2 regions of the Faecalibacterium sp. IP-3-29 genome follow, and region 1 is predicted to be linked to the other one. Evidence: predicted binding sites of a transcription regulator. Region 1 holds the regulator's gene; the other holds the start of a gene.

Region 1 (15,923 bases):
GGTCAGCACCGAAAAGTTTGACCTGCTGGATATGCCCGGCGTGCTCTGGAAAAAGTTTGATTCCAAGACCATTGCTTCTAATCTGGCCTTCATCGGCTCCATTAAGGATGATATTCTGGATGTGGAAGAGCTGGCCATGAATCTGCTGGATGAGGTGCGCCGCAATTACCCCGACCTCGTGGCCCAGCGCTACAAGCTGGATGCAGAGACGCTGGCCCTGCCGCCCTACGAACTGATGGAGGCTATCGGCCGCAAGCGCGGTCTGCTGGTGCGCGGCGGCGAGGTGAACACCGAGCGCTGTGCCATTATGCTGGTGGACGAGTTCCGTGCCTGCAAGTGGGGCCGCATCTCTCTGGAGCGCCCGCCCCAGCGGGATGACCTGGCAGACTTTGCCGAGGAGGACGACGAATGAAACGGCGTTCTGACGAGGAGATCTCTGCCCCTCTGTACGAGTATGATGCGGCTATCCGTGCGCAGTACGGCTTTTTTGCCGGTGTGGATGAAGCGGGCCGCGGCCCGTTGTGCGGCCCGGTCGTTGTGGCGGCCTGCATCCTTGACCCGGAGAAGCCGGTGTACGGCATCAACGACTCCAAGAAGCTGACCGAGAAAAAACGGGAAGCCCTCTTTGATGAGATCCTTGACAAGGCGCTGGCCTATAAGATCGTCTTTGTAGGCCCGGAGATCATCGACCGGGATAATATCCTGAACGCCACCATGAGCGGCATGAAGCAGGCTGCGGAAGGGCTGGACATTGTGCCGAATCTTGTGCTGGTGGATGGCAACCGTGTCCCGGCTGCGCTGGAGATCCCCGCCCAGCCGGTGGTCAAGGGCGATGCCACCAGCGCCAGCATCGGCGCGGCATCGATCCTGGCAAAGGTCAGCCGGGATCGCTATATGATGGAGCTGGACAAGCAGTACCCGCAGTATCAGCTGGCAAAACACAAGGGTTACCCGACCAGGCTCCATTATGAACTGATCGAGCAGTACGGGATCCAGCCCTTCTACCGCCGCAGTTTCCTGAAAAAGCAGGGCTATTGGCCGGAGGGCAAGTGATGGATCGGGCCGAGACCGGCCGCACCGGCGAGGCTGTGGCCGCGCGGTATTACCAGAAGCATGGATGTGAGCTGGTAGCCCACAACTACCGCACCCGGATGGGGGAGATCGACCTCATCCTGCGGGAGCCGGACGGCACACTGGTGCTCTGTGAGGTCAAGACCCGCAGCCCCGACCCGCTGGCCGCACCTGCTGCGGCCGTGACCCCTGCCAAGCAGCGCAGGCTCATCCGCACCGCGGAATATTATCTCCAGCACACCGGACAGAGTGATGAACCGGTTCGTTTTGACGTTGCCGAGGTGACCCCTCTTGACAGCGGGCGCTGGATGGTACATATTATAAAGGGTGCATTTACCGCGTAATGCGGGGTGCATCGGTGGGAAAAGGCAGAAAACGGCTTTTGCCGCTGCCGCAAACATGGGGCCAATGCGGGTCCCGCTGGCAAAAAGGAGCGACGACAATGCAGTTTTTCAGCACGAGAGATCATAACCGCGTGGTAAGTGCCTCTCAGGCCATTGCACAGGGCCTGTCGGATGAGGGCGGTCTGTTTGTTCCGCAGAGCTTCCCGCAGGTGGATGTCAAGGCGATCTGTGCGCTGGATTACCCCGAGATGGCTGCTGCCATCGTGGGGCAGTATCTGACTGATTATTCACAGGAGTTCCTGCAGGAGGCCGCCAAGGCCACCTATGGTGCGGCCTTTGGCGGAAAGGCGGGCTATCTGGCCCCTGTTTCGGATGAGGTGTACTCTCTGGAACTGTGGCACGGCCCGACCTGCGCCTTCAAGGATTACGCCCTGCAGCTGATGCCGAAGCTGCTGGTGGAGGCAAAGAAAAATCTTGACCGCACCGAGAAAACATTGATCCTGGTGGCGACCAGCGGCGATACCGGCAAGGCCGCGCTGGATGGCTACCACGATATCCCGGGTGTGGAGATCGCGGTGTTCTTCCCCACGGGCGGCACCAGTGAGATCCAGCGCCTGCAGATGGTGACCCAGGAAGGCGAAAATGTGGCGGTCTACGCTGTGCGCGGCAACTTCGATGATGCCCAGACCGGCGTGAAAAAGGTCTTTGGCGACCCGGCCATTGCTGCCGAGCTGGCAAAGCGGAACATCCGCCTGTCCAGTGCAAACTCCATCAACTGGGGCCGTCTGGTGCCGCAGATCGTTTACTACTTTGCCGCCTACGCCCAGCTGCTCAAGGCAGGGAAGGTGCGCTTTGGCGACAAGGTGGACTTCTGTGTGCCTACGGGCAATTTTGGCGATATTCTGGCGGGCTACTATGCAAAGCAGATGGGCCTGCCGGTGGGCCGACTGATCTGCGCTTCCAATGAGAACAACGTCCTGACCGATTTCCTGACCACCGGTACTTATACTGCCAAGCGGGAATTCTTCAAGACCACTTCTCCCAGCATGGATATTCTGGTGTCCTCCAATCTGGAGCGCCTGCTCTATCACGTCACCGGCAGCGATGCCGAGGTGGCTGACCTGATGAAGAGCCTGTCTGAAACCGGCAGCTATACCGTCCGGCCCGAGACGCTGGCCGCCATTCAGGAGAGCTTTGGCTGCGGCTGGAGCAGTGAGGAAGAGGTGGCAGGGGAGATCCGTGCCCGCTATGAGCAGGATGGCTATCTCTGCGATACCCACACCGCTGTGGCTTTCCATGTGGCAGGCCGTCACAAGCGCGAGGGTGTGCCCATGGTGGTGCTGTCCACTGCCTCCCCCTACAAGTTCCCCCGCAGCGTGCTGGAGGCTCTGGGCCACACTGCCCCGCAGAACGACTTTGAAGCCATGCAGGAGCTGGAAGAAGCCACCGGCCGCACTGCTCCCGCAAGCCTTGCTGCCCTGCGGCAGAAGGCCGAGCGGTTCAATACCGTCATCGACCCGGAGCAGATCGCGCAGGTGGCGCTGAGCTATCAGGAATAAATCTTGTCCTGCCGGACTTAGAACAGGAGAAAAGTGAATGGCACTTTATGTGCTTGGCGATACCCATCTTTCACTGGGCGCTTCCAAACCCATGGATGTTTTTCCGGGGTGGAACGGCTATGTGGAGCGGTTGGAGCGCAACTGGCGCAAACTGATCAAACCCGAGGACACCATCGTGCTGGCGGGGGATATCAGCTGGGCCATGCGCCTGAACGATACGCGCAGGGATTTTGCGTTTTTACAGGAGCTTCCCGGCCAGAAGCTGATCATGAAGGGAAACCACGATTACTGGTGGACCACGGCCAACAAGATGAACGCTTACCTCAAGGCTGAGGGCTTTGACACCCTGCACATCCTGCACAACAACTCCTACTCTGTGGAGGGGTATGCGCTGTGCGGCACCCGGGGCTGGCTGTTCGATGTGGGAGAACCCCACGATGAAAAGGTGATGAACCGTGAGATCGGGCGCTTGAAAATGAGCCTGGATGCTGCGGAACCGGGGTTGGAGAAGCTGGTGTTCCTGCATTACCCGCCGGTCTACACCGGCACCAGCGCCCCTGAGATCGTGGCCACCCTGAAGGCCTACGGCATCACCCGCTGTTACTACGGCCACCTGCACGGAAACGCCATCCGGTACGCGGTGCAGGGCGATGTGGACGGCATCCGGTATAAGCTTGTCAGTGCCGATGGCCTGCGTTTCTGCCCCTACCGCATCAATTAAAGGCGGGAAGTGTGGGCAAAAAGAACAAAAAGTCAAAATTTGGTCTGGCAATTGTGTCTGGAACGTGCTATAATAAGTTTTGACGCGATTGTTGCACCCAATTGAGCGCGCGCGTCCCCGCATTTCGCAAACAGAAAATACAGGACGCGGTGCGCGGTTGCAGGAGACAGGGAAGAAAACCTGTCCCCAACGCAATAGAATTTTTGAGTGGAGGATACACAAAATGAATTTCATCAAGTGCGAAAAGCTCGAGAAGAGCATGGCAGAGCTGCAGTTCTCTATCGACGCTGAGGCCTTTAAAGGCGCAGTGGCCGATGTCTTCAAGAAGGAGGGCAAGAAGTACTCCGTGCCCGGCTTCCGCAAGGGCAAGGCTCCCCGTTCTCTGATCGAGAAGATGTACGGCGCTGATGTCTTTACCTATGATGCCATCAATGAGCTGTTCCCCGCTGCTTACGAGGCAGCTGTGAAGGAAGCCGGCATCGAGCCTGTTGGCCGTCCCGAGGTTTCTGTGGATGCTGCCAGCGAGACCGAGGGCGTGACCCTGACCGTCAAGGTCGCTGTGATGCCCGAAGTCAAGGTCGGCAACTACAACGGTCTGACCGTTGAGAAGACTGTCCATACTGTTACCGACGAGGCCGTCGATGCAGAGCTGAAGCGCGTGCAGGAGCGCAACGCCCGTGAGCTGACCCGCGAGGGTGCTGCTGAGAATGGCGATATCGCTGATATCGACTTCGAGGGCTTTGTGGACGGTGTCGCTTTTGAGGGCGGCAAGGCTGAGCACTACAACCTGACCCTGGGCAGCGGCTCCTTCATCCCTGGCTTCGAGGATCAGATCGTTGGCCACTCCGCCGGTGAGGAGTTCGACGTGAACGTCACCTTCCCCGAGGAGTATCAGGCTGCTGAGCTGGCTGGCAAGGCTGCTGTCTTCAAGATCAAGCTGCACGAGGTCAAGTACAAGGAGCTGCCCGCTCTGGATGACGAGCTGGCTAAGGACTGCTCCGAGTACGACACCCTGGAAGAGTTCAAGGAGTCCATCCGCAAGAACAACCAGGAGCAGCTGGACAAGCAGGATGACCTGGCTGTTGAGAACGCTCTGGTCGATCAGGTCATCGAGAGCATGGAGGCTGAGATCCCCCAGGCGATGTACGATACCCGTATGGACGAGATGGTCAATGACTTCGCCTTCCGTGTGGAGCAGCAGGGTCTGCGCCTGGAAGACTACCTGAAGTATATGGGCCAGACCATGGATCAGTTCCGTGCTTCCTTCATGCCTCAGGCTGAGAAGCAGGTCAAGATCCGCCTGGCTCTGGAGGCTGTTGCCGCTGCTGAGAACATCGAGGCTTCCGAGGAGGATGTCTCCGCTGAGATCAAGCGCATCGCTGACCAGTACAAGATGGAAGAGGACAAGGTCCGTGAGCTGGTCAACGTTGACGACCTGAAGAAGGATCTGGCAATCAACAAGGCCATCGACTTCATCAAGAGCCACGCCAACATCGTAGAGAAGGCCGCTGAGGCTGAAAAGACCGAGGACGCTGAATAATCCAGCTGCCAAGGCCGCAATTTGCAGGAAACGCTGTTTGAAGCGTACCCTGTAAACAAAGGTTGTTAAAATTGACCGATACGGCCCTGTTTCTTTTGCCGTATCGGTCAATTTTGCAAATAGAATTATTTTTCGTATCAGGAGGCGAACTTTATGAGTTTTGTTCCTTACGTTGTCGAACAGTCGGCACATGGTGAGCGTTCCTATGATATCTTCTCCCGTCTGCTGAATGACCGCATCATCGTTCTGAGCGAGGATGTCAACGACACCTCCGCAAGCCTTGTGGTGGCGCAGCTGCTGTACCTGGAAGGGCAGGACCCGGACAAGGATATCAGCCTGTATATCAACAGCCCCGGCGGCTCTATCAGCGCAGGCATGGCCATCCACGATACCATGCAGTATATCAAGTGTGATGTCTCCACCATCTGCATGGGCATGGCCGCTTCCATGGGTGCCTTCCTGCTGGCAAGCGGCACCAAGGGCAAGCGCTTTGCCCTGCCTAACTCCGAGATCCTGATCCATCAGCCGCTGATCGGCGGTCAGGGCGGCGGCCTTTCCGGCCAGACCACCGATATCAAGATCCACGCCGAGCACATGGTGTATATCCGCGATAAGATGAACCACATGCTCAGCGAATACACCGGCCAGCCGCTGGAGAAGATCCAGCTGGACACCGAGCGCGACAACTATATGACCGCGCTGGAAGCCAAGGAATACGGCCTGATCGATGAGGTCATCGCCCACCGCTGAAACTGAAAGGCGCGGGGGAGAGCCCTGCGCGCAAAGACCCAGAATAAGGAATAACAGTTATGGCAAACAACAATTCCGGCAAAAATGAAAAAGACCTGGTGTGCAGCTTCTGCGGCAAGCATCAGGACGAAGTGGAACGGATGATCATCGGCCCCGGTGTCAACATCTGCAGCGAGTGCATCGGCCTGTGCCATGATCTGCTCTCGGATCAGCCGGAGCACCCGGAAGCAAACGGCCGCCCGGGCCGCGGCGCAAGCCGTACCCGGATGCAGGCTGTGGATGGTCTGGATATCAATATCCTGACCCCGGCTGAGATCAAGAACGGGCTGGACCAGTATGTCATTGGTCAGGATGAGGCCAAGCGTGTGCTGGCGGTCTCCGTTTACAACCATTATAAGCGCATTCTGAGCGGCAAAGGTGCGGATGTGGAACTGCAGAAGTCCAACGTTCTGCTGTTGGGCCCCTCCGGTGTCGGCAAGACTCTGCTGGCTCAGACCCTGGCCAAGATGCTGGGGGTGCCCTTCGCCATTGCGGATGCCACCACCCTGACCGAGGCGGGCTATGTGGGTGAGGATGTGGAGAACATCCTGCTCAAGCTGCTTCAGGCGGCGGATTTTGATGTGCAGAAGGCACAGGTGGGTATCATCTACATCGATGAGATCGACAAAATCACCCGCAAGAGCGAGAATCCCTCCATCACCCGTGATGTGGGCGGCGAGGGTGTGCAGCAGGCGCTGCTGAAGATCCTGGAGGGCACCGTGAGCAACGTGCCGCCCAACGGCGGCCGTAAGCACCCCCAGCAGGAGTTTATCCAGATCGATACCACCAACATCCTGTTCATCTGCGGTGGTGCCTTTGATGGCCTGGATAAATACATCCTGCGCCGCACTGATCGCTCTGCACTGGGCTTCGGCAGCAGCCTGAAGGACAACTCCGAGGATGCCCAGCGTGCCCTGCTGCGCAAGGTGGAGCCTCACGATCTGGTCAAGTTTGGCCTGATCCCTGAGCTGATCGGCCGTCTGCCGGTCATCACTGTGCTGGACGATCTGGACGAGGACGCACTGGTGCGTGTGCTCAAGGAGCCCCGCAACAGCCTGGTCAAGCAGTACAAGGAACTGCTGAGCATGGACAGTGTAGAGCTGGAGTTCACCGACGAGGCCCTCCACGCGATCGCCCGCAAGACCATTGAGCGCAAGACCGGTGCCCGCGGTCTGCGCAGCGTCATGGAAGGCATCCTGCTGCCTGTCATGTATGATGTGCCCAATGACCCCACCATCATCCGTGTCACCATCGACAAGGACACCGTGGAGGGCGGCGAGGCCCATCTGGAATACGGCGCTGTGCGCAAACGGTATAAGAACCAGACCGCCCTGAGCTGATATCTGCACTCTGCAGACAGCAGGGAAGGGATGCCCTGTCAAATGCTTCGGCTTTGGCGGGGCTTTTTTTGCAATTTGCTTGTTTCGCGCCCGGAGTTGCGGTATAATATTAAAGTCTGGATGACGGTGGTGGGAGAACTCTCTGGCAGGAACTCCTGAAACACCCGGCATCGGATACTGTGGGAAATTGGAAGTACGATAAAGGAGTGTGTTTTTCAATGGCAAACTATCTTGAGATGAATCGTGAGGAGCTCACTGCCGAAAAGGCAAAGCTGAATGAGCAGTACAAAAAGTTTCTGGCCATGAACCTGAAGCTGAACATGGCCCGTGGCAAGCCCGGCCCTCATCAGATGGATCTGGCAATGGGTCTGCTGCAGATGAACGATTACACCACCGACGCAGGCACCGATGCCCGCAACTATGGTGATCTTGAGGGCCTGCACGAGGCTCGTGTTCTGTTTGCGGATGTGTTCGGTGTCAAGCCCGAGGAAGTGTTCGTGGGCGGCAATTCCAGCCTGCAGCTGATGTACAACCTCATCAACATTGGCTATGTGTTCGGCTTCCCTGAGTCTCCCTGCCCCTGGTCTCAGGTGGAAAAGCGCAAGTTCCTCTGCCCGGTGCCCGGCTATGACCGCCACTTTTCCATCACTGAGGAGTATGGCTTTGAGCTGATCAGCGTGCCCATGACCCCCAATGGCCCCGATATGGACATTGTGGAGAAGCTGGTGGCCGAGGATGACACCATCAAGGGCATCTGGTGCGTGCCCCAGTATTCCAACCCGGATGGTTATACTTACAGCGATGAGACCATTGACCGGATGGCCAAGATGAAGACCGCTGCTCCTGATTTCAAGATCTTCTGGGATGAGGCTTACATCGTCCACCACCTGACCGAGGAGATCATCGAGACCCCTGTTCTGTTGAACGAGAGCAAGAAGTACGGCACGGAGAACCGTGTGTTCATGTTCACCTCCACCAGCAAGATCACCTTCCCCGGTGCAGGTGTTTCCGCCATTGCATGCAGCGTGGACTCCATGAAGTATATCTGCAAGCGCTTCTCCGTGATGATCATCAGCTATGATAAGATGAACCAGCTGCGCCATGTCCGCTTCCTGAAGAACAAAGAGGGTGTGCTGGCCCACATGGCAAAGCACCGCCGCCGCCTGATCCCCTGCTTTGATGCGGTCAAGACGGCCTTTTCCGAGGAGCTGACCCCCTGCGGCGATATCGCTCACTGGACGAACCCCAAGGGCGGTTACTTCATCAGCCTGTACGTTATGCCCGGCTGCGCCAAGCGTGTGGCCCAGCTGTGCAAGGAGTGCGGTCTGACCCTGACCGGTGCCGGTTCCGCCTATCCCTACCACAAGGACCCGCAGGATTCTCACCTGCGTATCGCGCCCACCTATCCCAGCCTGGACGAGGTGGAGACCGCATCTGATCTGCTCTGCGTCTGCGTAAAGCTGGCAGTCATCGAAAAGCTGCTGGCCGAAAAGGTAGAGTAAGCGTTTTATTCTGCAAAAAATCTCCTCCGTGCAGAGGTTTTTCTGCGCGGCGGAGGTTTATTATATTTTGGAGGTTTCCTGTTTCTTATGAAGACGAAAGGCAAAGCATGGCAGCTTGTTGTCACAGTGCTCCTGATCGCCGCGTTTGTCTACACGGCATTCTTTGGTGTGGCAGTCAAGTACGGTGATGTGACCAAGACCTACATCAAGGGAGCGCAGGATATCCGCTTTGGCGTGGATATCAAGGGCGGTGTCAACGTAACGTTTGCCCCCTCGGACAACTACGATGCCACCGATGATCAGCTGGACGCTGCCCAGCTGGTCATTGAGAATCGTCTGGTTGGCCTGAACGTGACCGACTACGAGCTGTATGTGGATTATGACTCCGACCGCCTGATCCTGGAGTTTCCGTGGCAGTCCGGCGAGACCGATTTTGATCCCGAAGCCGCCATTGAAGAGATCGGCAGCACCGCCTACCTGACCTTCCGCAAGGGGAGCAGCGCAGACGGCGAACTGATCCTGGACGGCTCCATGGTCGAGAGCGCAGCTGCTCAGTACGGCCCGGTGAGCGGCAGTACATCCGAATATTATGTGGCCCTCAAGTTCAACGACGAGGGTGCCAAGGCCTTCGGAGATGCCACCACGGAGCTCTACCAGAGCAGTGGAACCATCAGCATCTGGCTGGATGATCAGAACGTGAGCACGGCAACGGTCAATGCGGCCATCACCGATGGTGCCGCCATCATCACCAGTTCCGCGTCCAATCCCTTCACGCAGGAGGACGTGGTCAAGATGGCCCGCCAGATCAATTCCGGTGCACTGCCTTTTGCCCTGACTGTGGACAGCTATTCCACCGTCAGCCCCAGCCTGGGCGAGAACAGCCTGAGCGCCATGGTGCTGGCCGGTCTCATTGCCTATGCCCTCATCGTGGTGCTGATGACTCTGCTGTATCGTCTGCCCGGCTTCCTGGCCTGCATTGCACTGGCCGGTCAGGTGGCGGCAACGTTGGCTTTCGTCTCCGGCTATTTCCCGGTGTTTGAGAGCTTTACCCTGACTCTGCCCGGCATCGCAGGTATCATCCTGGCCATTGGTATGGGCGTGGATGCCAATGTCATCACCGCCGAGCGCATCAAGGAGGAGCTGAACAACGGCAAATCGCTGGATGGCGCGCTCAAGAGCGGCTTTGCCCGCGGTCTGACCCCCATCATTGATGGCAACGTGACTATTGTTATTGTGGCAATCGTGCTGATGGGTGCCTTCGGCCCCTCGGACGGCCTGTTCGCCAAGGCCCTGCACTTCGTGTTCTTCGCCTTTGGGCCCTCCACCGCAGGCACCATCTACGCCTTCGGCTACACGCTGCTGACCGGCGTTCTGCTGAACTTTGTGTTCGGCGTGTTTGCCACCCGTGTGATGATCCGCGGTGCAGCCTCCATCAAGGCCCTGCGGAATCCCTGGCTCTATGGTGCTGTCAAGCCCGGCAAGGAAGTCAAGGAAAAGAAGCCCATCAACTTTGTGGGCCTGCGCAAGCGCTTCCTGACCATCTCCACCTGCCTGATGGCGGCCATCATCCTGTGTGCTGCAGTGTTCGGTGTCCGGCTGGATACGGAGTTTACGGGCGGTGCCATGATCACCCTGAGCTATCAGGGTGAGATCAGCACCTCCGAAGTTCAGAAGACCGCCTCCACCGCACTGGAAAACAATGGCCTGACCCTGCAGACCGGCGAGAATGTCGCCACCGGGGAGCAGACTCTGAAGATCTCCATGCCCGGCAACGAGACCGTGACCACCGATCAGGTGGAGAATCTGCTGACCTCCCTGAACGAACAGTACCCGGACAATGCCTTTGCCCAGCTGTCCCTGAGCAATGTCAGCGCTGCCATGGGCACCAAGTTCCTGCAGAAGAGTCTGGTGGCTGTGGTGTTCTCCCTGCTGCTCATCCTGCTGTATATCGGTTTCCGTTTCAAGAAGATCGGCGGCCTGACCGGCGGCCTGATGGCTGTGCTAGCCCTGTTGAACGACCTGATGGTGGTGTTTGGCACCTTTGTGCTGCTGCGCACCCCGCTGGACGGCAACTTTATTGCCGCCATGCTGACCATTCTGGGCTACTCGATCAACGATACGGTTGTGGTCTATGACCGCATCCGCGAGAACCGTGCCCTGATGGGGAAAAAGACCCCGTTCGAGGAGCTGGTCAACCACTCGGTCAACCAGTCTGCCCGCCGTACCATCATCACTACGGTGACCACTGTAATGGCACTGGGTGTGATGTGCGTGGTCTCCAAGCTGTACGGTCTGGACAGCATCTTTACCTTTGCCTTCCCGCTGATGATGGGTATGCTGAGCGGCGTGTATACCTCGCTCTGTGTTTCCACCTCCGCCTGGGTGCTGTGGAGCGACCGCAAGAGCAAAAAGGCTGAAACCAAAAAAGCCTGACCGTGTTTTGCCCGACAGGCCAAGAACCAACATCAGGAGGAACGATTTATGAAATGTCCCTATTGCGGCGATGAGGAATCCAAGGTCATCGATTCCCGCCCGACCGAAGACGGTGAGCGGATCCGCCGCCGCCGTGAGTGTCTGCGCTGCCGCATGCGGTTTACGACCTATGAAGTGGTGGAGACCGTCCCGCTGATCGTCATCAAAAAGGATAACTCCCGTGAGCCTTTTGACCGTCAGAAGCTGCTCAACGCAATGCTGCGGGCCTGCGCCAAGCGCCCGGTGAGCTACGATGCACTGGAACGGGCTGTCAGCAGCATTGAGCAAAGCCTGATGAGCTCCTATGACCGCGAGGTGTCCAGTGTGCGCATTGGTGAACTGACCATGCAGGAGCTGAAAAAGATCGATGAAGTGGCCTATGTCCGCTTTGCTTCGGTTTACCAGCAGTTTGCCGATGTCGAGAGCTTTTTCACGGAGCTGAAAAAACTGATGGGCGACCGCAAAGAGAAAAACTAAGGTTCCAGCGTTAAAAGCCAGACTTTTTCGTGAACTTCACGAGAAAGCCTGGCTTTTTATTGTGCACAGCCTCATCTGTTCAGCTCAAAGCAATCATCCTCAAAGAATACGATGAGAGAGCCAGGCCAGGGTCTCTACCTGAACCTGCGCCCGGCGCAGTTCCCCGAAGGCTTCCTCGGGTGCATTCAGTTCCAGATGGCCATCGGCGGCGCGCAGGGCGGCTTCCAGCTCCGTGAAGTCCTGCGTGCGGAGCAGGTGGTTCATGCCTTCCCGCATGGTGTCGCAGAGCTCGGCTCCTTCGGCCAGTGCCTGCCGCGCACCGGTCAGATCGCTGTTCCGGATATCCTCCATGGCGGTGTCGATGTCATCGGAGATATCCTCGGCGAATTGCTGTACCCGGAAGCTGCTGTAAAAGGCTGCTGCCAGCAGCAGGACTACGATGCCAATGCAGACATAAATACGTTTCATGCCGCACCCCCTTGCCGGAACCCCGCCGTTTGACGAGGCTCCTTTTTCAGCAGAAAATAATCCTCGGTATCGTTGCCCGCCAGGATCAGGATCTCTTCCAGAAGCAGGCTGTTAGCCTGTGCGGTGCGTTCCAGCCAGGCAGCATCCTTGCCGCAGGTGGTCAGGTTTTCGGCAAGCACCTGACCATCCAGCACAAAGGGGATGGTGGCCTGTGCCCGCTGTACCCTTGCCCCAAGGTCGGCGAGGGTGGCCGGTTCCTTTTCCGGGCGCAGAGCCACCGAGAGACTGCCGTTGGTCTCCACGACCGCATAGGAGACATCCCTGGGGTCGAACACATCTTTGCCGCGCAGCGCCTCCATCAGATCGGCGGCAGTCAGCCGCAGGGTGCGCAGAGCGTTCTGATCGATCTCACCATTCAGGATGACGGTTTTGGGCCGCCCGGACATCAGGTTGAAAAAGCGCTGGCTCCTGAAGCTGAGGATCGATCCCAGCAGCTCCAGCGCTGCAATGAGAAAGAGGGGGATCAGGCTGGCTGTGACCGGTACTTCTTCAGATTCAATGGAGATGGAAGCCAGATTGGAGATGAGGATGGTGGATACCAATTCCTCAGGCTGCAGCTCCCCTAACTGACGTTTGCCCATCAGCCGCATGGCAAACAGGACGCAGAGATAGATCAGGATGGTACGGAAGATCAAGAGTTTCAAACCGGAACACCTCCCAGCGTATAACCGCCGCCCCGGCGGACAAGCTACCAGAAAGGGGGCGGCAAAATGGAACAGCTTTCCAGCCATCTGGCGGCAAACCTTGCGGAGCTCAACGCTAGGTTTGGCCGATCGGCAGATTTTTATGCGAAGGAGCTTGAGCTTTACCACTGCAAAGGAGCCATCGTTCTGTTTGATGGGATGGCCAGCCTGAAAGGGCTGTGGCAGCTGCTGCTGGATGCCGCCAGCCGCCGCACACCGCCCGGCCCGGCAGAACAGCTGACCGGGGAACAGGTGTTTGCGCTGTTGTTTGAGCACTCCGCACTGCCCGCAGAGCCTGACCCTGTGGAGGACTGGGAGGCCCTGATCCGGCGGATGACAGCGGGCATGGCAGTGCTATTGCTGGACGGATGCGCAAAAGGCATCGCCTTTTCGGTGCAGAGCCTGAACGCCCGCTCGGTGGATGAACCGGCAGGGGAGGGAAATCTCCGCGGCTCCCGGGAAGGCTTTGCGGATCTGCTCCGGGTGAATACCAGCCTGCTGCGGCGGTGCTTCCGCAATGATGCTCTGGTCATTGAGATCGGTCAAGCCGATTGTGAGATGAAAACGGAGTATGCTCTCTGTTACTGCCGGGATACGGCAGACCCAAAAGCGGTGCAAAAGGTGCGGCAGACCTTGCAGCGGGCCAGGCCGCAGCTGCTTTTGGATTCCAGCTACTTTGTGCCATGGCTCTTTCCCTGTAAGATCCGCACCTTTGCTCCTGTGCGCTATACCGAACGGCCTATTGTGGCAGCGGCAAAGCTGCGAGAGGGGAAATTCGTCATTCTGGTCAATGGCAGCCCCTCAGCGCTGATCCTGCCCACCCTGTTCTGCGAAAACTTTGAATGCCTGGATGACTATGCAGGAACGGCCTATTTTGCATCCTTTCTGCGGGTGCTGAAATATATCTCGTTCTACCTGAGCATTTTCCTACCGGGCGTGTTCGTCTGCTGGGCAGTCTACCTGCCGGAACTTCTGCCGCCCCAGCTGCTGTTCAAAATCGAGGCCGCCGAGCAGGCAACGCCGCTGCCGCTGTTTGGGGAAATGCTTCTGGTGATCCTGATGCTGGAGATCATTCGGGAGGCTGGCCTGCGGATGCCCCAGACCCTGGGGCACTCCGTCAGCCTGATCGCGGCCCTCATCATCGGGGATGCCGCCATTGCTGCCGGACTGATGAGTACGCCGGTCATCCTGACCGCCGCTGCCGCATCCATTGCAGTGTTCGTCACGCCCTCGCTGTATGAGGTGGCAACTGTTCTGCGGCTGGCGGTGCTGCTGGCAGCTGGGTTGGCTGGCCCGGTGGGACTTGCCGCCTGCGCGCTGGGCGTGTTATTCGGGCTGACCCGGGTCTCAGCGCTGGGTGTGCCCTACCTGCGGGATGCCGTATTTCCCGAGGTGCCGCTCTCGCCGGACGGTGTGACCCGGCGCAGCTACCCAAAACTTTCCCGGCGGCCCTTTACCATTTGGCAAAAACGAGGTGGTTGAAGTTGGAACGATCCTGTTTCTCCGAAAAAACACTGACCCTGAGTGTGCTCACTGCGGAGTTCGCTCGGTGTGTATTACAGACAGGGGCACCTGTCTCAGCCCGCAGTTTTCTGCTGCGCGGCCTGCCCATGACACTGGCGCTGGTTCTGATTACCGCCCTGACAGCCGGGGCAGAGCAGCGTGCAGACAGTTTTTTGGGTACAGACTTGCGTTCCCGGGTAGTCTGCGGAGGGCTGGGACTCTGGTTTGTCTGGGAGGCTGTGGAGACCTTCCGTCAGGCGCAGGAGCTTTGCTGGGGGAATTTTTCTTCCATGGCCATGCTGGGGCTTCTCCCGCTGCTGCTTTGGGCAGGATGGAAGCTGGAACCTTCGGTACTGGTCCGCTGTGCGCCGATCCTGTGCTGGGCGGCGGCGCTGGCGGGTTTGCTCTGCCTGCTGGGGCTGAATGGCCAGTTCCACTGGGAAAGTCTGATGATGCAAGCTGATGCTCAACCGATTATCCTGCCCCTGTATCCGGAATACTTCGCCCTACCGCTGTTCTGCCCGGCAAAGCAGGTGCGGTGCGCTGTCTGGCTTCCGGTGAAAGCTTTTATACTGGCTGGCAGCTTTGCGCTCTGCACGGAACTGGTGTTTGGGGCGGGGAATGCCCTGCCCGGCATCGAGCTTTTGCGGGCGGGCAGGCTGGGCAGCATCTCCCGGTTTGATGCCCTTGTGCTGCTGGTCTGGTTGGCAGCGGCAATGTTCCGGTTTTGCGTGCTGGTGCAGGTGGTGCGTCAATTGGCCGGGCGGATGTGGGGCAGGGCCACGCCTGCGGAGGAAAACGCATGACGGGCCAACAGCGTGCCCTCCGGTGGCTGGCGGCAGGGGTGCTGGTGCTCTGGTGCGGGGTATTTTTGCGGGCAGAGAACACCGAAAAAAGCATGGTGCGTGCCTTGATTCTTACCCCGCCCACGGTGGCGGTGCAGAGTTGGATGGTGAGCCTGCTCTACCAGTTTCCGGAAGCCGCTGCCGATGCCTCTGATGCTGCCGCAAAGGTACAGCTCTGCACCGGGCAGGGAAACACCCTGCAAACGGCTCTGACTGAAGCCGAGCGTGGCCTGCCCCGTAAAGCAAGCTACCGGCTGTGCGAGTATCTGCTTTTGAATGCCGAAACAACTTTAAAAACCATTCGACAGGCGGAGACCGTGTTGAAAGAGGAGCCGGTGCAGGGCTTGTCTGCCCGGGTCCTCTGCATGGATCTTTCCGGAGAAGAACTGGCCGCAGCAGACGGAGAAAACGAACTGTTCCCGGAACGACTTTTGCAGGTCGTGAAAGAAGCTGCACCGCAGGCTCCGCACCTATACGAGAGCCGGAACGCCTTTTTGGCTCCGGTGCTTATCCTGACGGATGGTGCCATTGAGAATGCGGAGGAAATGC
Region 2 (15,923 bases), 1.2 Mb from region 1:
CCCTGGTAGGGGAGCCAAGACTTGCCTCTCCTACTAGGAGAGGTGGCATTGCGAAGCAATGACGGAGCGGTTTTGTATGGATAGGAGGAACCATGGAAAGTCCGCATAGTATTCTGAAAAAAGTCTTTGGCTACGACAGCTTCCGCCCGGGTCAGGAGGAGATCGTCTCCCGCCTGCTGGCCGGGCAGGATGTGCTGGCCGTGATGCCCACAGGTGCGGGCAAGTCCATCTGCTATCAGGTGCCGGCCCTGCTGCTGCCGGGCGTCACCATCGTGGTCTCGCCGCTGGTGAGCCTGATGAAGGATCAGGTGGGGGCGCTGGTACAGGCAGGTGTGGCGGCAGCTTTCCTGAACAACAGCCTGACGGACAACCAGAAGGCCCTGATGCTCCGCCGCGCCCGGGAGGGGTGGTATAAGATCATCTATGTGGCTCCGGAGCGGCTGGAGATGCCGGGTTTCCAGCGGTTTGCGCAGGAGCGGGAGATCAGCATGGTCACGGTGGACGAGGCCCACTGCATCAGTCAGTGGGGGCAGGACTTCCGCCCCAGCTACCTGCGCATCAAGGCGTTTGTGGACAGCCTGCCCAAGCGCCCGGTGGTGGGAGCCTTTACGGCCACCGCCACGGCCCATGTGCGGGAGGACATCCGCACCCATCTGGAACTCCACACCCCCTACGAGGTGACCACCAGCTTCGACCGGCCCAACCTCTATTTTGCCACCCGCAGGGCTCTGCCCAGCGAGAAGCCCAAAGTTCTGCTCGACCTTGTGCTCAGGGAGCGGGACAATGCGGGCATCATCTATTGCAGCACCACCCGGCAGGTGGACGAGACCACCCGCCTGCTGCAGAGCCGGGGAATCCGTGCGGCAGCCTACCACGCCAAACTGGATGCGGATACCCGGCGGCAGAATCAGGACGATTTCCTCTATGACCGGGTGCAGATCATGGTGGCGACCAATGCCTTCGGCATGGGCATCGATAAGCCAAACGTCCGGTTCGTCATCCATTATAATATGCCCAAGGATCTGGAGAGCTATTATCAGGAGGCGGGCCGCGCGGGCCGTGACGGGGAGCCAGCCCGCTGCACCCTGCTCTATTCCGGCACCGATGTGCGCACCATCCGGTTCTTCATCGACAAGGAGATGGAGGCTGACAACGGCCTGCCTGCGGATGTCAAGGCCGAAGCGGCACGCAAGGCAGAGGAACGGCTCAAGTACATGACCTTCTACTCCACCACACCGCGCTGCCTGCGGGGGTATCTGCTGAGCTACTTCGGCGAGGCCGCGCCCCAGAAGTGCGAGAACTGTTCCAACTGTCTGCTGGCAGCACAGGCTGCCGAACAGGTGGAGGAGCAGGCGGCACAAGCCCGCCAGCGCGCCGCGGCCAGTGCAAAGCGGTTGGCCTCGGCCTCCCGCCGCCGTGCCGACGAAGATGCCCTCAGCGAAGCAGACGAGAAGCTGCTGGCTGCCCTCTATGCCCTGCGTAAGCGGCTGGCCGCAAAGCAGAAGCTCCCTGCCTATATGGTGTTCAATGATTCCACCCTCCGCCAGATGGCGCTGAAAAAGCCCCTGAGCGTGGAGGAACTGCTCAATATCCCGGGTGTGGGCGAGAAAAAGGCCGCCCGCTATGGGCAGGAGTTCCTGAGTGTCATTGAGGATATGGTAAGTTCAAGGTAACATAAAACAGAAAGGAAAAACCGGAAATGCCGCTCTGGGCTGAAAAGCTCGGGCGGCATTTCTGGTTTCGTCACTCTTTGACGGCCTCACCCTCTCAGTCTCGCTATCGCTCGACAGCTCTCCCGAAGGGAGAGGTGGCATTGCGCAGCAATGACGGAGAGGGCCACCCCCCATCCCAGTCAAACTACACTAAAAAATAGACTATATTTGTAACATATTCCGAACATGACAAAAACACTTGATTTATATGTAGGGGGGGGGGGGTATAATAGGATGTGCAAGAGCACCCCCGCAAAACAGAAGAATTGGCAAACCAGCCGGAAGGCTGCGACGCAAAGCTAAAGGGCCCAGACCGGGCAACCAGCTGCACTTCCCAAGAAGTACATCCACAGCGCCACACCAGCCTTTCGGGGCAGGTGCGGCGCTTTTTTACGTTTGCGGTGGGTGCAATACACATTTGGGGTAGACTCTAAAGGAGGAATCACAATGAAACTCAAACGACTTGTCAGCGCCATTCTGGCCGTTGGCATGGCTTTGACAATGCTGCCCACGGCGGCGTTTGCGGCAGATAAACCTACGTATGTGAATCATCTTAGTTTTATTGGTGACCAGCCGGATACCAAAGGGAAAAATGCGGTTAATGGTATGATCATTGTTGATCATGCCTATAATTGGTCATGGTCAGGTAGTGATGCGTCATCATATAAATTAAATTTCACTGCTACTTTTGATCCTAATGAAGTCAATGCTGAAGTGCCAAATACTATCCCATGTGAGGTTCGCAACCAAGCTGGAATAATCAAAGATGGCATCTTTCAGAAATGTGTTTATAACTTTTCAACGATTGAGAATGGACAATTCGAATCGATCGATGCACGTTCATCTGGAATAGTGAAAGGTGGATATATCAAGAATTACACTTCTACTGTATCTGATAACACAGAGTTCGAGAATGGAATTGTCTACGGAAGCTTTGAAATGACAAAGGGAACGCTTACCGGTGGTCTGATTTGCCAGCTTCCGGATAATTTTACATCGACGACATATCAGTATCTGAAAGCACCCGGATGCTCGATTATTCCGGTGATTCCTAACCTTCCGGAGGATGTTGTCTTTAATGAAAGTGTTTATATGGTAGGTAAGAATCAGCCCCATACTTTCAAAGTTATCGCTACTTCCAAGACATTCCGTAATTGGAATTATGACGAAAGCCTTTCTCCTTATATTATTAAAATTGATGATAAGACGCTTCAGGTTACAGTGCCTGATACAGGAAATATCTATATTGAGGCCGCTGTTGATAAGGTTCCGCTTTCGGAGAATACGATTGGTCTTGTTGATGGCAAAATAGTTCCCGTGGATAAAGACGGCGAACTTTACTCTGGTAGCGAACATGATGGGTGGATTTATGATTCTAATACAAACACTTTAACCATTAAAGAGAAGTGTGATGATGGTACTGATAGTATCGTTGATTTAGGAAATACAGAGGTCGATTGGAATATCAAAAATTTCGGCATCATCAATGGGGGTATTTTTATCTCTGAAAATCCGTCTGAGGGCACTCTTAGAAACGAAGAAACCGGCAAGATTGAGGGTGGGAAATTTAATACTTCTGTAAGAAACTTCGGAACTATCGATGACGGTATATTTAATTTCAGCGTAAGCAATTATGGCACAGTAAATAATGGTACATTTACCGATCGCTATTCAAATGCCTCTGTATCCAAAACAAATCCAGATAATACTGTTACTAAAAATTACGGATTTACTAATGGCGGTATTTTTTCACGATATGCAAGCTTCGACAATCAGCCCGACATTAAACTCAGCTGGGTCACTCTGAACAACTGCACCGCCAACGGCATCTCCGGCTTGGTGGGCGTTGTGGGCAACCAGACCCTGAACGTGGAAGCAGATGCAACCTCCTGGACCGGCTGGGAAGTCACTGCCGACCCGAGCTATGAAGAAGCAATCACCAAGCAGGTGGGCAATACCACTGCATTTGACCTGACCTTGAACGGCGACGACGAGTGGAGCGTTACCCTGACCGCACAGGTCAAGGAAGGCTACTACCGGATGAGCCTGACCGATGGCACCGCCACCAATGCCGACGGCACAGAGATCACCTCTGCCAAGGCAGGCGATACCGTCAAGCTGACCGCTGCCGATGCCCCGGAGGGCATGGTGTTCGACCGCTGGGAGATTTCCCCTGCGGATGTGGCTCTGACGCTGGAAGAGGGCGGTTTTGATTCCCATGCCGCCACTGCAAGCTTCAAGATGCCTGCACAGACTTTGAGCATCCGTGCGATGTACCGGATGGCCGACCAGCCCGAGGAACCCAACGTTCTGGGCACCGTTGCCATGGTGGCAACCGCCGGTGTGGGCGCTGCTGTGGTTGGTTATACCGGCTACATGATCGGCACCGAGCTGTATCTGAACACTGTCCTGCCCGATGGTGTGGCCATCCCGCAGAACACCGCCGAACTGGCAAAGCTGGTCTGGACTGAAGCCGGAAAGCCTGCCCCTGCCGCTGTGATGGCTCCCGATGCCACCGATGAACAGAAGGCTCTGACTTGGGCCATCGAGAACCAGCTCATCTCCGCCGATAAGGCCGCAGACGCTTCTGTGAGCCGCTGGGAAGTTATCCAGACTTGGAATAAGGCGCAGGAGATGAAGGGGTAAGATATCCTTCGTACAACCTCTCAGTCGCCTGCGGCGACAGCGTACGGGTTGCGGCTCCCAGCGTCCGCATCGTGCAAGGTTTTGCACTTGCGTCCTGCTGGCCGCTGCCCCAACAACTCCTCCCTGCTTCCGCCACTGGCGGCGGTCGTCGTCGTTGCCTTACTAGGGGAGGTGGCATTGCGCAAGCAATGACGGAGAGGGTGAGGATGCTAACCAATCAAGCCATTCACTGATTATATTCCCAAAACCGGAAATGCCGCCCTGAGCCGTAAAAAGCTCAGGGCGGCATTTCTGGTTATTTGCGGTTTTCTTTACATGGTGTGTGTCGCAAAGACTTTTTCGTCCTCCCACCAGACGGGGGCCTTTGCGGCAAGGCTTTTGGGCACATCCAGAAGCCGCTGGTTGGAGCTGCCCCGGAAGCGCAGGGAGATATCGTGCAGGGCTTCCACAAAGCGGCCATCCACCAGAACATCCAGCAGACTCAGCAGCTCATCGGTGACCTCACAGCGGGCCGGGCAGGGAACACTGCCGGTCAGCTGCTCCCAGGTGTAACCGGAATAGCACCAGACGCTCTTATCCGGGTACAGCGCCCTGAAGCTGCGGACAAAGGGCAGCAGCTCCCGCTGATTCTCCGGCTCAAAAGGCTCACCACCCAGCAGGGAGATGCCTGCAATATAGTCGGGCTGGCAGGATGCAAAGATCTCGTTGCGCACAGCCTTGTCGAAAGGCTGACCGTACCCGAAATCCCATGCCACCTCGTTGAAGCAGCCCGGGCAGTGGTGCCTGCAGCCCGAAACAAAGATGCTGGTGCGCACCCCCGGCCCGTTGGCAATGTCGTAATACTTAATTGTTGCGTAATTCATAGATAAAACTCCATATAAAAAGCTCCCCCTCTCGGGGGAGCTGTCAATGCGAAGCGTTGACTGAGAGGGTTACAGATGCAGCACCCGATCCTTGATCTCCTGTGTCCGGCCCTGGTTCCAGAACTGGGTGCCGATATAACCGCAGGTGCGGCGGGCAACGTTCAGCTTGTTCTGGTCACGGTTGCCGCACTTGGGGCACTCCCACACCAACTTGCCGTCATCCTCAACGATCTTGATCTCTCCATCGTAGCCGCAGCACTGGCAGTAATCGGACTTGGTGTTCAACTCGGCATACATGATGTTGTCGTAGATGAACTGCAGCACGCTTATCACGGCCTCCAGATTGTCCTGCATGTTGGGCACTTCCACATAGCTGATGGCACCGCCCGGGGACAGCTTCTGGAACTCGCTCTCAAACTTGAGCTTGGTGAAGGCATCAATGGGCTCCGAAACATGGACGTGGTAGCTGTTGGTGATATAGTTCTTATCGGTGATGCCGGGCACGATGCCGAACCGCTTCTGCAGGCACTTGGCAAACTTGTAGGTGGTGGATTCCAGCGGGGTGCCGTAGAGAGAGTAATCCATATTCTCGGCCTTCTTCCACTCGGTGCACTTGTCGTTCATGTGCTGCATCACGCTCAGGGCAAAAGGCTTGGCACCGGCATCGGTGTGGCTCTTGCCGGTCATATACTTCACGCACTCATACAGACCAGCGTAGCCCAGGCTGATGGTGGAATAGCCGCCAAAGAGCAGCTTGTCGATCTTCTCGCCCTTCTTCAGGCGGGCCAGTGCGCCGTACTGCCACAGAATGGGGGCGGCATCGCTGGGGGTGCCCATCAGGCGCTGATGGCGGGCCTGCAGTGCCTTGTGGCAGAGAGCCAGACGTTCGTCAAAGATCTTCCAGAACTTCTCGAAGTTGCCGCCGGAAGAAAGGGCTACATCCACCAGATTGATGGTGACAACACCTTGATTGAAGCGGCCGTAGTATTTGGGCTTGCCGGTCTCGGGGTCCACATAGGGAGTCAGGAAGCTGCGGCAGCCCATGCAGGTGTAGCAGTGGCCTTCGCCATTTTTGTCCACCTTGAGCTCGAGCATCTTCTTCTCAGAGATGTAGTCGGGCACCATCCGCTTGGCAGTGCACTTGGCAGCCAATTCGGTCAGGTAATAATAAGGAGTGCCGGGGCGGATGTTGTCCTCTTCCAGCACATAGATCAGCTTGGGGAAGGCGGGGGTGATCCAGACACCGGCCTCGTTCTTCACGCCCTGATAGCGCTGACGGATGGTCTCCTCGATGATGATGGCAAGGTCGGCCTTTTCCTGTGCGTTGCGGGCTTCTCCCAGATACATGAACACGGTGATGAAGGGGGCCTGACCGTTGGTGGTCATCAGGGTCACGACCTGATACTGGATGGTCTGGACACCGCGGTTGATCTCGTTGCGCAGGCGGCGCTCCACGATCTCCTTCTTGCGCTCCGGGGTAACGTCCAGCCCTTCCATCTCCGCTTCGACTTCAGCGGCGATCTTCTTGCGGGAGACATCCACAAAGGGAGCCAGATGGGTCAGGCTGATGCTCTGGCCGCCGTACTGGTTGGATGCCACCTGCGCAATGATCTGGGTGGCAATGTTGCAGGCGGTGGAAAAGCTGTGGGGCTTTTCAATATAGGTGCCGGAGATCACGGTGCCGTTCTGCAGCATATCCTCCAGGTTGACCAGATCGCAGTTGTGCATGTGCTGCGCAAAGTAGTCGGAATCGTGGAAGTGGATCAGGCCCTCATTGTGTGCCTTGACGATCTCCGGGTCCAGCAGCAGGCGGGCGGTCAGGTCTTTGGAGATCTCACCAGCCATATAGTCACGCTGGACGCTGTTCACGGTGGGATTCTTGTTGGCGTTCTCCTGCTTGACTTCCTCGTTCTGGCACTCGATCAGGCTGAGGATGCGCTCGTCGGTGGTGTTGGTCTGGCGCTTCAGGCTCTGCACATAACGATAGGTGATATAATGGCGGGCTACATCGTGGGCCTGAATGTCCATCAACTTGTTTTCCACCATGTCCTGGATCTCTTCCACGCTCACGGCACGGTTCAGCGCCTGGCACTGCTCCGTGACATCGTTGGCGATGGACAGGATCTGCTCCTGGGTCAGGCTGCTCTTGCGGCTGACCGAATCGCTGGCCTTGGTGACCGCAGTGATGATCTTGGTGATATCAAATGGAACTTCCGAACCGTTGCGCTTGATGATCTTCATAGTGTTCCTCCGTCGTTCTATCTGTGTGCAGTTCAAACGGGTGCCTCTTTCGCAAGAGGCACCCGCAAAGCAGTCTTGGGATGCGTTCAATTGATGTGATTCTATGATATCACTATTTAGTGATATGTCAATGGAGAAACCACTACATTTTGTGTTTTGGCGGTTTCGCCAAAATTGAGCCGAGAATCTTGGAGCAAAATTTGGGGCCAAAGCTCTTGACAAACTGTGCAAGGAAAGTGTTTGCATTCCGGGGCGTAATATCCACGGCGGTGTATACTTCTCTGGAAGTTTGGATGGAACAATACCATATTATATAGAGAAAATGGTCTCTGAGGTCGCCGCAGCTTCCACGTCAAGGAACGTGTAAATTGCAGTTGAAAAACTAGTCAAAAAGTCAAAGACGCAAAAAGAAACGAAAAAAGTGAAAAAAGGGGTTGCCAAACGTGTCGGGATATGGTATTATACTTGAGCGCCAAGGGCCGCCGGAAAGAATGACTTCTGAAGACGGCAGAAGCAAAGCGAAAGAACCAATATGGATACGTTGAAAAACGAGCCACAAGTTCGAAAAGATCGAAAAGCTTCTGAAAAAAGTGCTTGACAAAAAATCACATCTGTGGTAAAATAATCAAGTCGTCAGCCGCTAAGGCTGAGGCGCACAGGACCTTGAAAATTGAACAATATCGAAAAACTTGTAACGGAACCTATTTTCGTGTTGGAAAAACACGTTAAACAATTCCAAACAAAGTAATTCACACAGGACGCAAGCGATTGCGTGCTGAGCGAAAAGAGATTTAACACTTTTTAAGTGATAAATATCATTTATAAAGAGTTTGATCCTGGCTCAGGACGAACGCTGGCGGCGCGCCTAACACATGCAAGTCGAACGAGCGAGAGAGAGCTTGCTTTCTCAAGCGAGTGGCGAACGGGTGAGTAACGCGTGAGGAACCTGCCTCAAAGAGGGGGACAACAGTTGGAAACGACTGCTAATACCGCATAAGCCCACAGGTCGGCATCGACCGGAGGGAAAAGGAGCAATCCGCTTTGAGATGGCCTCGCGTCCGATTAGCTAGTTGGTGAGGTAACGGCCCACCAAGGCAACGATCGGTAGCCGGACTGAGAGGTTGAACGGCCACATTGGGACTGAGACACGGCCCAGACTCCTACGGGAGGCAGCAGTGGGGAATATTGCACAATGGGGGAAACCCTGATGCAGCGACGCCGCGTGGAGGAAGAAGGTCTTCGGATTGTAAACTCCTGTTGTTGAGGAAGATAATGACGGTACTCAACAAGGAAGTGACGGCTAACTACGTGCCAGCAGCCGCGGTAAAACGTAGGTCACAAGCGTTGTCCGGAATTACTGGGTGTAAAGGGAGCGCAGGCGGGAAGACAAGTTGGAAGTGAAATCTATGGGCTCAACCCATAAACTGCTTTCAAAACTGTTTTTCTTGAGTAGTGCAGAGGTAGGCGGAATTCCCGGTGTAGCGGTGGAATGCGTAGATATCGGGAGGAACACCAGTGGCGAAGGCGGCCTACTGGGCACCAACTGACGCTGAGGCTCGAAAGTGTGGGTAGCAAACAGGATTAGATACCCTGGTAGTCCACACCGTAAACGATGATTACTAGGTGTTGGAGGATTGACCCCTTCAGTGCCGCAGTTAACACAATAAGTAATCCACCTGGGGAGTACGACCGCAAGGTTGAAACTCAAAGGAATTGACGGGGGCCCGCACAAGCAGTGGAGTATGTGGTTTAATTCGACGCAACGCGAAGAACCTTACCAAGTCTTGACATCCTGCGACGCACATAGAAATATGTGTTTCCTTCGGGACGCAGAGACAGGTGGTGCATGGTTGTCGTCAGCTCGTGTCGTGAGATGTTGGGTTAAGTCCCGCAACGAGCGCAACCCTTACTGTCAGTTACTACGCAAGAGGACTCTGGCAGGACTGCCGTTGACAAAACGGAGGAAGGTGGGGATGACGTCAAATCATCATGCCCTTTATGACTTGGGCTACACACGTACTACAATGGCGTTAAACAAAGAGAAGCAAGACCGCGAGGTGGAGCAAAACTCAGAAACAACGTCCCAGTTCGGACTGCAGGCTGCAACTCGCCTGCACGAAGTCGGAATTGCTAGTAATCGTGGATCAGCATGCCACGGTGAATACGTTCCCGGGCCTTGTACACACCGCCCGTCACACCATGAGAGCCGGGGGGACCCGAAGTCGGTAGTCTAACCGCAAGGAGGACGCCGCCGAAGGTAAAACTGGTGATTGGGGTGAAGTCGTAACAAGGTAGCCGTAGGAGAACCTGCGGCTGGATCACCTCCTTTCTAAGGAGTCAGGCAGATGGAAGAACATCGAAGATGGTCGGCCATCTGGAACAGGTGAAAGATACAAGCAGAGTAGATATTGTTCGATTTTGAGGGCCCTGAAAAGGGGTTACTCAAAACCTTATGTGGGGGTTTAGCTCAGCTGGGAGAGCACCTGCTTTGCAAGCAGGGGGTCAAGGGTTCGATTCCCTTAATCTCCACCACATGGGCCAATAGCTCAGCTGGCTAGAGCACACGACTGATAATCGTGAGGTCGATGGTTCGAGTCCATTTTGGCCCACCATGTGATGAAAATCAGAGTTTCGGGAGACCGGGCTTTGAAGAACATCACCAAGACGTACCTTGAAAACTGAATAATAACTGCGAAACAAAGATTATAGTAAGTTCTTTTAAGAAATATTGCAATTTCAAAAGGAAGGGTAACAATAATCTTCGTTGGCAAAAGAGAGAATCAAGAGGAAATACAAGCCATTCTCGAAAGAGAATAGTTTGAATGGTCAAGCGAACAAGGGCGCAGGGCGAATGCCTTGGCACTGGGAGCCGATGAAAGACGTGATAAGCTGCGATAAGCTTCGGGGAGCTGCAAATAAGCATTGATCCGGAGATCTCTGAATGAGGAAACTCACCTGGGTTCATACTCAGGTACAATACACTGAAATTCAAAATAGGTGCATTGAGGGAACCGCCTGAACTGAAACATCTAAGTAGGGCGAGGAAGAGACATCAAACGAGATTCCGTAAGTAGTGGCGAGCGAACGCGGAAGAGGGCAAACCGAGAGTAGAAATACTTTCGGGGTACGGACTGCTTTTAAGACTTAATCTGTTAACCGAACGGCATGGGAAGGCCGGTCAGAGAGTGTGAGAACCACGTAGGTGAAAACGGAGAGAGCTGCGCAGGATCCAGAGTACGGCCAGACACGTGAAACCTGGTCGGAATACGGGGGGACCACCCTCCAACCCTAAATACTACCCAGTGACCGATAGCGTATAGTACTGTGAAGGAAAGGTGAAAAGCACCCCGGGAGGGGAGTGAAAAAGAACCTGAAACCCTGTGCCTACAAGCACCTAGAGCGCGTCAAAGCGTGATAGGGTACTTTTTGTAGAACGGTCCGGCGAGCGATTGTATGCAGCAAGGTTAAGGACTTAAGGTCTGGAGCCGAAGCGAAAGCGAGTTTGAAAAGGGCGTTAAGTTGCATATAATGGGCCCGAAACCGGGTGACCTACCCATGGTCAGGTTGAAGTGGAAGTAAAATTCCATGGAGGACCGAACCGACCTCCGTTGAAAAGGCGGCGGATGAACTGTGGGTAGCGGAGAAATTCCAATCGAACCCGGAGATAGCTGGTTCTCCCCGAAATAGTTTTAGGACTAGCCTCAAGTTAGATACCTGGAGGTAAAGCACTGAATAGCCTAGCGGCCGAGAGGTTAGCGAAGCTTATCAAACTCAGAATGCCAGAGTATTGATGCTTGGGAGTCAGACAGTGTCAGATAAATGTCATTGTCAAAAGGGAAACAGCCCAGATCTACAGCTAAGGTCCCAAAGTCAGGTTAAGTGGAAAACGATGTGAAGATACGCAGACAACCAGGATGTTGGCTCAGAAGCAGCCACTCATTCAAAGAGTGCGTAATAGCTCACTGGTCGAGCGTCTTTGCGCGGAGAATTTAACGGGGCTAAACCTGACACCGAAGCTTAGGCAATACAGAAATGTATTGGGTAGGGGAGCGTTGTATACGCGGAGAAACAGTAGCGCAAGCGGCTGTGGAGTGTATAGAAGTGAGAATGCCGGAATGAGTAGCGCGAATGCAGTGAGAATCTGCATGGCCGAAAGCCTCAGGTTTCTGGAGGAAGGTTCGTCCGCTCCAGGTTAGTCGGGAGCTAAGGTGAGGCCGGAAGGCGTAGCCGATGCACAGACGGTAGAGATTCCGTCACCACCAAAAGAGTTAAGCACAGGGACACATATGAAGTCTCAGAGCCGGGTGTTGGTTCCGGTAGAGATCGAGGGAAATTAGTACCGAAGTCTGAGATGGAAGATGGCGAGAAAAGCTGTGTGTATTTCTGAGGTGCCCGTACCGCAAACCGACACAGGTAGGTAGGAAGAAGATTCTAAGGCCAACGGGAGAAGGGTTGTTAAGGAACTCGGCAAATTGACCCCGTAACTTCGGGAGAAGGGGTGCTCCAGAGATGGAGCCGCAGAGAATCGGCCCAAGCAACTGTTTACCAAAAACACAGGTTTGTGCTAAATCGAAAGATGACGTATACGAGCTGACGCCTGCCCGGTGCTGGAAGGTTAAGAGGAGATGTGCAAGCATTGAATCGAAGCCCCAGTGAACGGCGGCCGTAACTATAACGGTCCTAAGGTAGCGAAATTCCTTGTCAGGTAAGTTCTGACCCGCATGAAAGGCGTAATGATTTGGGCACTGTCTCAACAGCCCGCCCGGCGAAATTGTAGTACCGGTGAAGATGCCGGTTACCCGCGACAAGACGGAAAGACCCCATGGAGCTTTACTGTAGCCTAATATTGGGTTTCGATGTTGCATGCACAGGATAGATGGGACTCTTGGAAACCAAGGCTTTGGCTTTGGCGGAGAGGCCGTTGGGATACCATCCTTGCGATATTGGAATTCTAACCTGCGGCTCTGAATCGAGTCGGGGGACATTGTTAGGTGGGCAGTTTGACTGGGGCGGTCGCCTCCTAAAGAGTAACGGAGGCGTTCAAAGGTTCGCTCAGCTTGAACGGAAATCAAGCAAAAGAGTGCAAACGCAGAAGCGAGCCTAACTGCGAGACTGACGGGTCGAGCAGTAACGAAAGTTGGAGTTAGTGATCCGGTGGTATGTGAGTGGAAATGCCATCGCTCAACGGATAAAAGTTACCCTGGGGATAACAGGCTGATCTCCCCCAAGAGTCCACATCGACGGGGAGGTTTGGCACCTCGATGTCGGCTCATCGCATCCTGGGGCTGTATTCGGTCCCAAGGGTTTGGCTGTTCGCCAATTAAAGCGGTACGCGAGCTGGGTTCAGAACGTCGTGAGACAGTTCGGTCCCTATCTGTCGTGGGCGCAGGATATTTGATGGGAGCTGTCCCTAGTACGAGAGGACCGGGACGGACGTACCTCTGGCGCACCAGTTGTTCCGCCAGGAGCATAGCTGGGCAACTACGTACGGATCGGATAAACGCTGAAAGCATCTAAGCGTGAAGCCGACCCAAAGATAAGATATCCCACTGATTGAATCAGGTAAGATCCCTTGTAGACTACGAGGTTGATAGGCACGATGTGTAAGTGGAGCGATCCATTCAGCAAGTGTGTACTAATAGATCGAGGGCTTGACCACAATTCGCTTGAATTCTCAAGTCAATGACAAAATGTGAGCAGTGATTATTCAGTTTTGAAGGCACGTCCTTCTAAGAAACACTGGACAAAGTAGAACAGAAATGTTATACTGAACCAGTCATATTGGTCGGTGACGATGACGGTGAGGTTCCACCTGTTCCCATTCCGAACACAGAAGTTAAGCTCACTCGTGCCCAAGATAGTTCGCTGGAAACGGCGCGTGAAAATAGGTAGTCGCCGACTTAATGTAAAACCGCTCTGAGGGATTTCTCAGGGCGGTTTTTGTTGTTGTGTTTTGTACATCGGTTTATTATAATAAAGAAAAGGAGGCAGAAAAAATGGCAACGGAACTGTTTAAAAATATTCCAAGCAAAGTCGGCGATCTGGTACGAGATGTCCGAATCGGAAAAATCGGACTGCCTGATTTGCAAAGGCCGTTTGTCTGGAAAGATAATAAGATACGTGAGCTCTACGATTCGATGCTGAAAGGCTATCCAATCGGATACATTATGCTGTGGGAGTCACCAGCGGATTATGATGAGAAGAAAAGCGGCATAGGCATTAACGGTAAAATCTATACAGAGCCAAAAGAACTGGTTATTGATGGGCAGCAACGCCTGACGGCGCTTGTAGCGTCGATGTATGGCGTGAAAGTAAAAGATAAAAACTTTGTGGAGCGTGAAATTAAAATCTCTTTCAATCCGTTGACGCGAGAATTTGCGGTGTGGACGTCTGCGTTTGAGCGGACGCCGGAATGGATTCCCAAGGTGTCGGATGTCTTTTTGGCAAAAGAAAATAATACGATTAGTGCTTTTCGACGTAAGTATATCCGGGCAGTAAACGAAGCAAGGAACAAGCGTGAAGAGAAAGCGCTGACAGATGCGGAAGAAGATCTGATCGAAAATAATATAAATGATTTGCTTAACCTTTCAGAGTATTCACTTCCGACATTGGAAATCAGCTACAATGCCAGAGAGGAAGATGTAGCAGATATTTTTGTGCGGGTCAACTCTGGTGGACAAAGCCTGACAGAGAATAATTTTATCCAGACCCTGATCTCGGTTTATGAAAATGAGACCAGTGACCAGATGAACCTGTTCTGCGAGCAATCCCGCATCCCGGCAAGTGGAACGTCCTATAATAACATCATTGCAATCGAGCCATCCCATCTGATCCGAATGGCTGTCGGTGTTGGTTTCCGCAGGGCAAGACTGCGCTATGCATATATGCTGCTACGAGGGAAAAATCTGGAAACCGGAAAGTATTCTGCCGAGGAGCGACAGGAGAATCTTGCGAAGTTCAAAGAAGCCCTGCTCAAGGTGATGGATCTGAACAACTGGCATGCATTTTTGAACTGCATTGGAGAGGCAGGATACATCAGCAAAACACAGATTGCATCATCCAATGCGGTGGTTTTTAGCTATGTACTTTACCTGATTGCAAAATATGACTATAAACTGGATGCGGTCAGGCTCAAAAAGACGATTGCCAAATGGTTTTTTATGGGTGCTATTACCTACTTTTACACCGGATCGACCGAAAGCGAAGTAGAAAAGCAGTTTGCTGACCTGAGAAATGTTCATGATGCGGAGCAGTTTATCGCGTACATTGAGCGGACGATTACAACGCGGTTTACGGAAGATTACTTCCGACTGACGCTGCCGAACGAACTGAACAGCGCTGCGGCAATCTCTCCGGCCTGGAACGGCTATATTGCAGCGCAGGTCGTATTAAATACACCGATGCTGTTCAGTGCGACGCCGGTGTCAAAGTATTTCATTCTTGGAGCAAGCGGAACCAAGAATGCGGTCGACAAGCATCACATTTTCCCTAAAAATTACCTGACACAGATTGGCTATATGACCGACCGAGAACGCAATCAGATTGCAAATTTTACTTATTTGGATTATGTGACCAACATTGATATCTCTGATGACCCGCCGGTGGAGTATGTGGAACGTTATCGGAACCGGATGGGGGAAACAGAATACCACAAAACCTGCGAGGATCATGCCCTTCCACCGGATTTTGAAAAGATGGAATATATAGAGTTTTTGAAAGAGCGCAGACTGCGGATGGCACAAATCGTGCAGAAAGCGTACAAGAAACTCTGCGAATGACCAAAGAACAAAAAGCGACCCTGCTGCACGAGCATTTCACGTGGCGGGCTGTGTGATTTCGACGAACTAGAATCTGAGATAAGTCCTTCTGTTAGGAGAAAATCGAATTTTCTGTCGGGAGGGCGCCTTAAAACCCGTCCCTGAATCGTATATGGGATAAGTATGTATTCCGTCTGCGGTGAAATCGCAAAAGAGGAGGGGCAGGATGAAGCTTTTATTCAAACAACGGATGTTTTCGTGGTTCGACAGCTACGATATCTATGATGAAAACGAGAACACGGTCTATGTGGTAAAGGGGCAGCTCTCGTGGGGGCACTGCCTGAAAATCTTCGACACGGAAGAGAACGAGCTTGGTACTGTCAAGCAGGAGGTGCTGACTTGGCTGCCCAAGTTTGAACTCTATGAGGGTGAAAATTATATCGGCTGCCTCGAAAAGGAACTGGGCTGGTTCAAGCCCAAGTATAACATCGATTTCAACGGCTGGCATGTGGAGGGAGATTTCCCTGGGTGGGATTACACCATTACAAAGCCGGTGGGAGAGACAGTCGCAACGGTTTCCAAAGAGCTGCTGCAATGGACAGACACCTATGTGCTGGATATCGTTGACCCGGCAGACGCGCTCCATGTGCTGATGTTCGTGCTGGCCATCGATGCTGAAAAGTGTTCTGCAAAATGAAATTGAA

What was found. The regulator NrdR, encoded in region 1, represses ribonucleotide reductase genes. The targets are predictions, from matches to a motif close to CACNANATNTNGTG.
Region 2: a site for NrdR is predicted at 7,603-7,616, ahead of nrdD (anaerobic ribonucleoside-triphosphate reductase). Genes of this name have one in related genera too.

The regions. Positions count from the first base shown of each region.
Region 1 is NZ_CP094471.1:1,492,780-1,508,702, reverse strand. Features, by position in the region: gene ylqF (ribosome biogenesis GTPase YlqF) at 1-412, shown strand, start outside; gene MTP40_RS07220 (ribonuclease HII) at 409-1,053, shown strand; gene MTP40_RS07215 (YraN family protein) at 1,053-1,415, shown strand; gene thrC (threonine synthase) at 1,514-2,974, shown strand; gene MTP40_RS07205 (metallophosphoesterase) at 3,012-3,695, shown strand; gene tig (trigger factor) at 3,919-5,235, shown strand; gene clpP (ATP-dependent Clp endopeptidase proteolytic subunit ClpP) at 5,389-5,985, shown strand; gene clpX (ATP-dependent Clp protease ATP-binding subunit ClpX) at 6,045-7,364, shown strand; gene MTP40_RS07185 (aminotransferase class I/II-fold pyridoxal phosphate-dependent enzyme) at 7,583-8,866, shown strand; gene secF (protein translocase subunit SecF) at 8,954-11,299, shown strand; gene nrdR (transcriptional regulator NrdR) at 11,348-11,815, shown strand; gene MTP40_RS07170 (DUF4363 family protein) at 11,915-12,283, opposite strand; gene MTP40_RS07165 (DUF421 domain-containing protein) at 12,280-12,987, opposite strand; gene MTP40_RS07160 (spore germination protein) at 13,054-14,508, shown strand; gene MTP40_RS07155 (hypothetical protein) at 14,511-15,335, shown strand; gene MTP40_RS07150 (hypothetical protein) at 15,332-15,923, shown strand, end outside.
Region 2 is NZ_CP094471.1:2,676,416-2,692,338, reverse strand. Features, by position in the region: gene MTP40_RS12825 (RecQ family ATP-dependent DNA helicase) at 93-1,673, shown strand; cyclic di-GMP riboswitch class I at 1,971-2,045, shown strand; gene MTP40_RS12820 (InlB B-repeat-containing protein) at 2,160-4,358, shown strand; gene nrdG (anaerobic ribonucleoside-triphosphate reductase activating protein) at 4,670-5,221, opposite strand; gene nrdD (anaerobic ribonucleoside-triphosphate reductase) at 5,291-7,462, opposite strand; rRNA gene MTP40_RS12805 (16S ribosomal RNA) at 8,281-9,791, shown strand; tRNA gene MTP40_RS12800 (tRNA-Ala) at 9,919-9,994, shown strand; tRNA gene MTP40_RS12795 (tRNA-Ile) at 9,998-10,074, shown strand; rRNA gene MTP40_RS12790 (23S ribosomal RNA) at 10,287-13,121, shown strand; rRNA gene rrf (5S ribosomal RNA) at 13,247-13,363, shown strand; gene MTP40_RS12780 (GmrSD restriction endonuclease domain-containing protein) at 13,459-15,240, shown strand; gene MTP40_RS12775 (LURP-one-related/scramblase family protein) at 15,446-15,916, shown strand.